Regions from separate parts of the Rhodothermus bifroesti genome, predicted to be linked through region 1. Evidence: riboswitches for the same ligand, from Rfam matches in the RefSeq annotation. Region 1 holds a riboswitch; the other holds the start of a gene.
The links. Region 1 has a riboswitch for thiamine pyrophosphate ahead of tenA (thiaminase II). Riboswitches for the same ligand answer to the same signal wherever they lie in the genome.
Positions count from the first base shown of each region.

Region 2: linked by a shared signal. The riboswitch ahead of thiC (phosphomethylpyrimidine synthase ThiC) and the one ahead of tenA (thiaminase II) in region 1 are both predicted to bind thiamine pyrophosphate.

Region 1 covers NZ_JAGKTL010000001.1:812,049-815,963, forward strand. Annotated here, with positions in the region: gene J8E65_RS03475 (ArsR/SmtB family transcription factor) at 1-306, opposite strand, end outside; gene J8E65_RS03480 (Gfo/Idh/MocA family protein) at 394-1,731, opposite strand; TPP riboswitch at 1,825-1,929, shown strand; gene tenA (thiaminase II) at 1,978-2,688, shown strand; gene J8E65_RS03490 (MFS transporter) at 2,690-3,915, shown strand, end outside.
Region 2 covers NZ_JAGKTL010000001.1:540,737-544,651, reverse strand. Annotated here, with positions in the region: gene thiC (phosphomethylpyrimidine synthase ThiC) at 1-1,369, opposite strand, end outside; TPP riboswitch at 1,441-1,545, opposite strand; gene J8E65_RS02275 (MmgE/PrpD family protein) at 1,582-3,090, opposite strand; gene J8E65_RS02270 (uracil-DNA glycosylase) at 3,179-3,817, opposite strand; gene J8E65_RS02265 (phosphatase PAP2 family protein) at 3,907-3,915, shown strand, end outside.

The sequences.
Region 1 (3,915 bases):
AACGCCTCGGGCTACGTCGGCCAGCACCTGTTCGGCCAGCTGCAGCAGCTCGGCGATGCGCTCGTCGCTGAGCCGGTAGACCACGAAGCGCCCCCGACGGCTGCGCCGCACCAGCCCGCAGTCGAGCAGGCAGCGCAGGTGGTTAGAAACATTAGGTTGCGTGAGTCCCGTGGCCTCTACCAAGGCCGTGACCGTTTGCGGCCCCTGGCGTAGCACCTCGAGAAGAACCAGCCGCGACGGATCGGCAAAACCCCGGAAAAGTTTGGCTTTGAGGGCAACAGCCGTTGATGCTTTTTCTAAAAGCATTGCAGGATTTTTAAATTTACATATCAAAATTTAATGATATAAAAATAATAACGCAAGTAGTAAATGCAGGCTTAATGACAATGCATGTTACCCTTCTGGGAAAGTCCAACCGTTGTGGTAGGTGGGGCGCACGTAAGCTTGGGCTTCAGGGTCGTCGAGGATCTGTTTTCGTGCAGCGTCCCAGCGCAGCATGCGTCCGGTGCGATACGCAATGTTGCCCAAATGCGCGTTCACGGCAGCAACGGCGCCGGCGTGCACGTCGCAGGCTAAGCGAGTGGGGTCGTTGGCCTTGATCGCTTCGATAAAGTTTTGCACATGAAAAGCCAGGTAGTCCCCCTGGCGGGTTTGGCGTGGCATGGCTTCCATGCGGTAGACACGCCGACCATCTTTCAGGTCAGTTTCTGGGAGGAGTTCCCAGCCATCGCGGTTGACGACGAGCGTTCCGTTGTTGCCGATGAAAGCGATGCCTTCGCTACGGCCGTAGTTGCCGCCGTCGATACCGGTAGCGTGTTCCCACAGGAGCGTAAACGTGTCGTAGGCAAAGAGGGCCTGTAGTGTGTCGGGGGTTTCGGAGGCGTCGTCGGGGTAGCCGAGCTTGCCACCGCTGGCCTGAACGGTTCGAGGCGCCTCGGCGTGCATAGCCCATAGGGCAATGTCCAGCTCGTGCACCCCCCAGTCTGTCATCAGACCTCCAGCATAGTCCCAGAACCAGCGGAAGTTGAAGTGAAAGCGGTTGGGGTTAAAGGGGCGAAGGGGGGCAGGTCCTAGCCACAGGCGATAGTCTACGCCAGGAGGAGGGTCTCCGTCGGGTTGCACGGGGATGGGTTTCATCCAGCCTTGATAGGCCCAGGCTTTGACCAGGCGGATGCGCCCTAAGGCACCGGACCGAACCAGCGCGACGGCTTGTGCATAATGCGGTCCGCTGCGTTGCCACTGGCCCACCTGAACAATGCGTCCGGTCCGGCGAACGGCAGCTTCCATCGCCTGACATTCTGCAATCGAGTTGGCCAGGGGTTTTTCGACGTAGACATGCTTACCGGCCTCGACGGCATCGACGAGCATGCGGCAGTGCCAGTGATCGGGCGTAGCAATGATTACCAGATCGAGGTCTGGATCTTCAAGCAGGCGGCGGTAGTCGGAAAATACGCGCGGGGCGCGTCCGCGAAGTTGTTCCAGTTCGTTTGCGCGGCGTTGAAGCACGCGGGCATCTACGTCACACAAGGCTAAAGCTTCAACTTCCGGCACGCCCAGGTGGGCGCGGAGGTTGGTCCAGCCCATGCCGTTACACCCAATAACGCCTACATTCAGGCGCTCGCTCGGCGGTGCCCAGGGTTTGCGGGCGAGGGCTTCTAAAGAAGGCCAACCCAATAGGCCAGAGCCGACCAGCAGTGTTTGCTGCAAGAACGTGCGGCGGGAGGTAGACATAAGGCGTCTGCGTTTGGTTTACCAAAACATACAACGTAAGCCCACTGCTTACAAGTCGGGATCCTTAGCCAGATAATCGCTGTAAGCCCCAAAAGGCGAAGCTAGGGGTGCCCGGCTTTAAAGCAAGCTGGGCTGAGAGCATACCCTTTGAACCTGATCCGGGTCATACCGGCGTAGGGAAGGCTTCGGTTTGCGGCCAGGCTTTTCCTGCATTCGCCTCTCCTTTCCTAAACTCTCTAAGGTGCTATGGCAAAGACAGAAACTATCGAACGAGTTTTCACCGTGCCTCCCTTTGCACAGGCATGTTTGGAAGCTGCTGCCGAGGCTTGGGGTGCTTCATTTCGGCATCCGTTCGTACGGGCTCTGGCCGAGGGTACGCTTGACGCAGAGCGATTTCGCTTCTATCAGATGCAAGATGCGCGCTACTTAGAGGCTTTCGCCGACGCCTGTAGCCTGATCGCCACGCGGTGCGTGCGTCCGGAAGACAAGCTTTGGTTCATTGAAGCGGCCCGGTTGGCATTGGTCGTTGAACGCGAATTGCATGCAGGCTATGGACAAAAGCTAGGGTACACGCTCGAAGAGGTAGCCCGTATCGAGCTTACGCCCAATAACCGGGCTTATCAAGATCACATGATCGCCACGGCCATGCGTGGCACGCTGGTTGAAGCGGTGGCGGCTGTTACACCTTGCCCGTGGTTGTATATTGAATTAGGGCAGCATTTGGCGCGTGAACTGGGCACGATTCCTGATACGCATCCCTATGCCGACTGGCTGCGGATGTACAGCAACCCAGCGTTTAACACGTACATGGAAAATCTACTCGAACGGCTTGAACGCTTTGCCCGTGCAGCCGACGAAGCAGCGCGGGAACGTGCGAAAACAGCCTTTCTCGTGAGTGTACGCTACGAGTGGATGTTTTGGCAGCAAGCCTGGGAATGCCAACATTGGCCCATTTAATATGGCAGATCGTGTAACGACCGATGCCGCAACGCTTCGCTTAGGGTTGCGGGCCAACTGGCTGCAGTTTAGCCTGCTGGTGGTAGTGAATGCCTTCGTGGGTGCCATGGTGGGGATGGAGCGGGCTATTTTGCCTCTATTAGCCGAGCAGGAATTTGGCATTGCTTCCCGGACGGCAACGCTCTCGTTTGTGGCCAGTTTTGGCTTGGTGAAGGCGCTAGCGAACCTATTGGCCGGACGACTTGGCGACCAAATTGGTCGAAGACGTGTGCTGATGGTGGGTTGGCTGGCAGGATTGCCTGTTCCTTGGATCCTGATGTGGGCGCCTTCTTGGGGTTGGGTCGTAGCAGCAAACGTGCTCCTAGGACTCAATCAAGGTCTGGCTTGGTCGATGACGGTGATCATGAAGATCGACCTGGTGGGTCCGCGGCAGCGCGGACTGGCCATGGGGCTCAACGAAGCCGCCGGCTATCTGGCGGTATCGCTAGCAGCGTTGGCCACCGGCTATGTCGCGGCCGCTTATGCCCTGCGGCCCCACCCGTTTTACCTAGGTGTGGGATTGACCCTAGCCGGTTTGCTGCTTTCGGTGCTGTTTGTACGCGAGACGCAGCACCACGCTGCCTTAGAAGCGCAAGAGCGCTTTGCAGCCTGGGAGGCCTTACCTTCATTCAAGGAAGTATGGATACGCACTTCGTGGCGTGACCGGCGACTGTTTGCCGTGTGTCAAGCCGGATTGGTAAACAACCTAAATGATGGGATGGCCTGGGGGTTGTTCCCGTTGTTTTTTATGGCCTTGGGCTACAGCTTGACCCAAATCGGATGGCTAGCGGCGCTCTATCCAGCTGTTTGGGGACTAGGCCAGCTTGTAACCGGTGCCCTCTCCGACCGCATTGGTCGGCGGCCGCTCATCACAGGTGGGATGCTATTGCAAGGGCTAAGCATTGGGGCCATGCTGCTCTCTAGCAGCTTCGTGTGGCAGGCAATGGCTATGGTGGGCCTAGGGATCGGAACAGCCATGGTGTATCCAACCCTGCTGGCCGTGATTGGCGACGTAGCCCACCCCGCTTGGCGTTCGACAGCAGTCGGTGTCTATCGGCTTTGGCGCGATAGTGGCTATGTATTTGGGGCCTTGCTGGCTGGAATGCTTGCCGATGCCTTCAGCATTCCTTGGGCTATTGCCGCTGTTGCTGCGCTTACGGTGCTTTCGGGCCTGGTGGCTGTGGCGAC
Region 2 (3,915 bases), 270 kb from region 1:
GCCCTAACGTGTAAAAGGGGGCTTCATAACACTCGGCCAGCTCCCGGTCTACATTCTCCTTGATCAGATGCATGGGAATGTGGCCTGGACCTTCGATCATCACCTGCACATCGTACTTCCAGGCAATCTGGGTCAGCTCACCCAAGGTCTTGAGCTCGGCAAACTGGGCCTCATCATTGGCATCTTGAATAGAGCCCGGACGCAATCCATCACCCAAACTGATCGAGACATCGTACTGCCGCAAAATGGCGCAAATTTCCTCAAAGTGCGTGTAGAGAAAGTTCTCTTTGTGGTGGGCCAAACACCACTTGGCCATAATCGATCCGCCCCGCGAGACAATGCCCGTCCGGCGATAAGCAGTGAGGGGAATATAGGCCAGTCGAACGCCTGCATGGATGGTCATGTAATCGACGCCTTGCTCGCACTGCTCAATAAGCGTATCCCGAAAGATTTCCCAGGTAAGTTCTTCGGGCTTGCCGCCCACCTTTTCCAGCGCCTGGTAGATCGGAACGGTCCCGATAGGCACTGGACTGTTGCGCAGAATCCACTCGCGGGTTTCGTGAATGTTCTTGCCCGTCGAGAGGTCCATCACGGTATCCGCTCCCCAGTAAATCGCCCAAAGGAGTTTCTCTACCTCTTCGTCAATCGAACTGGAGACAGCCGAAGTGCCAATATTTGCGTTGATCTTAACCAGGAAGTTGCGGCCGATAATCATCGGCTCGCACTCCGGGTGGTTCACGTTGCAGGGGATGATGGCTCGCCCTCGGGCCACTTCATCGCGCACAAACTCGGGCGTTATCACCGGTGGAATTTGTGCTCCCCAAGCCTGCCCCGGATGTTGAAAAGCAAGCGACCAGCGGTCGCCCAAAGCCGCCTGAAGTTCGATAAGCCGTTCGCGCCGCATGTTTTCCCGGATGGCGACAAACTCCATCTCGGGGGTAATGATGCCCTGCCGGGCGTAATGCATTTGGGTAACGGCCGCACCGTTTTTGCCCCGCAGCGGCCGGCGACGAACGCCCGGCCAGCGATGCACCTTGCCGCGCAGCTCGGCTTGCTGGCGTTCCGCCTCATTCCGGTAACCGTCGTCGATCGGTTGAACCGGCCGTCCTTCGTATTCCTCTACATCCCCGCGCGCCTCAATCCAGGGACGCCTTAGGGGCGGCAGCCCCTGCCGAATGTCCCCGTGAAAGTCCGGATCTCCCCAAGGACCTCGCGTATCGTAAAGCAAGACCGGCGCGTTCGGCTCCAAGCGACCATCAGGCAGCCGCGTTGGCGACAGGTGCACCTCTTTGAAGGGAACGCGCAGTTCAGGATAACGATATCCGGACACGTACACGCGCCGAATAGCCTGCGGTGGTTGTGGCATCATAACGCCCTCCTGGGTTTAAAGCTTACGGAACAAAACCCGGGGCGGGCAGCGGAAAGGCACCAATGCGACAGGCGCGATCGGTGACCGTTTCCCTGCGCCGGCATTACCCGGATCAGGTTCAAAGGGTATGCTCTCAGCCCTGCCCTTGTGCGGACAGAGCACCCCCACGGTCTGCCAACGCCAACGCGACGCAACGCTCGGCGTTCCCTGTTTTAAAAAATCCCTCTCCGGTCGCGCTCCCTATAGGTAAGCCAAGACAAAGGCACCTCGACGTTGAGCTGCTGCACCTCTTCCGGCGAAAGCTCGGGCAAACGCGCTACCAACGCTAAAAACCGGTCGCGCTCCGCAGGCGTAACAATCCCGTCGGTAAGCACATCGAATTTGCGGATGTAGTCTTCCCGATCGAATGGCCGCGCACCATTGGGATGCGCATTGGCGACAGCTAGCTCATCAACCAGCACGCGCCCATCCTCAAAGATTATTTCCACGCGCCCACCAAAGGCCTTCTGAGCAGGATCTGGATGGTGGTAGCGTGCCGTCCACGCCGGATCTTCAACTGTACGAACCTTCCGCCAAAGCCGCACCGTGTCGGACCGCCGGGCACGCTCTGGCGCATAGCTACGCTCATGATGCCAGCTGCCGTCTTGCAAAGCCACAGCAAAGATGTACATGATGCTGTGATCGAGCGTCTCGCGGCTCGCCTCGGGGTCGTACTTCTGCGGATCGCCTGAACCTGAGCCAATCACATAATGCGTGTGGTGGCTTGTGTAAATGACAACTTCTTTGATCTTCTCAAAGTCATCAATCTTTTCGCGCATGCGAAAAGCCAAGTCAATTAGGGCCTGCGCTTGATACTCCGCCGAATGCTCTTTGGTATAGGTCTCTAAAATCTGACGCCTCGGCTCGCCAGGCTCAGGAAGCGCAACCTCGTAGAGGGCTTCAGGCCCGTCGAGCATCCAGGCGATCACGCTGTCTTCGCCTTCGTAGATGGGCGAAGGCGACGTTTCGCCGCGCATCGCCCGGTCAATCGCTTCAATGGCTTGCTTGCCAGCAAAAGCCGGCGCATAGGCCTTCCAGCTGGAAATCTCCCCTTTACGCGACTGGCGCGTTTGAAACGACACGTGCACAGCCTGCTGCACGGCCTGATAGATCACCTCCGTAGGAAGGGCAAGCAGCGCACCAATGCCAACAGTGGCCGCCGGCGCCAAGTGCGCAATGTGGTCTTTTTTGTGCTTGTGCAGACAGATGGCTTTCACCAGACTAACGTGCACCTCATAGGCCGCCAAAATGCCCCGCAACACATCCATGCCTCTCCGCCCTGTCTGCTGCGCCACAGCCAGAATAGGCGGGATGTTATCTGCCGGATGCGCATAGTCGGCAGCCAAAAAAGTATCATGAAAATCCAGCTCACGTACCGCCACACCATTGGCCCAAGCAGCCCATTCACAACTAAACCGCTGCGTTGCCGGCAGACCAAAAAGCGTTGCGCCTGCAGGATTCGGGTGGGCTAGCGCCTGCGTGCGCGCATTAGCTACCGGACGACGGTTGAGCGCAGCCACCGCAACTGCTGCATTGTCGATGATGCGGTTTATCACCATTTCGACTGCGGCTGCATCCAACGGGGCTTCATCGGTAGCTACTTGGGCAAGCTTCCAAGCCAATTGTTCCTCACGAGGCAGGCGCGCTTTGGAAGGATAGACGCGTACAACATGCTTCTGCATAACGATTGCCCAAAAGGTTCGTTTGGCGGCTAAGTGCAAACTACAGCTCACTAACTTACGCTGCAATGGCTTAGCGACCACAGGCCGCTTAACTAAAAAGCGCGCGAATCCCACTTTCGAACTGCCGTGCCCCTCCCTGCGAAGGGTGACGCACATAGGTATAGGGAATGCCCAGCGCCTGCAACGCAAACTCCGCTTTGCGACCCACAGCAATCACCCGCTCAGGCGATAAAATTTCAACAATGGCTGCGGTAAACGGCAGCCAGGAGCGCACTTCCTGCTGCGTAGGCGTGCGAATCGAAAGCGGCGCACCTGGATAATGGGGATGCAATGGCACTGCACTCCACGTAAAAAATCGCGGAAAGTACGGCCGCATAACGCGCCAGTAAATCCGGGCGCTGTATTCGTGATGCGGTCGAGGGGCTGCACTAGAAGCCTCGCCCTGCAGCGGGAATTCGGGATCAAGCAGTTGCGCCTCGCTCGTGAGCGGCACGCCAGAAAAACGGCAGCCCCAAGGTCCTGGCGCCTCAGCCAAAAGTAACACCGAGGGCACCGCTGCATAAGCAGCAAAATACCGCTTCAAGTTATTCCGGCGAATTGCTGGAGCTTCTTCCCGATCCAGCTCAGGATGACGATCACTATAAAGATTAAAAAGTCGCTCGCTTGAAGGCGTAGCAAAAAGCTGCGCTTCGCACAATGCCCAAAGTGACGCTATAGCTGGCACCATAACGATAACCCGTTGAACCTGGCCGAACCCCTTGGCGTTGGACTGCACGGCTTAACGTTAAGGTAAAACCTTTACCCCTTTTCAAGGGCATGAAGGGG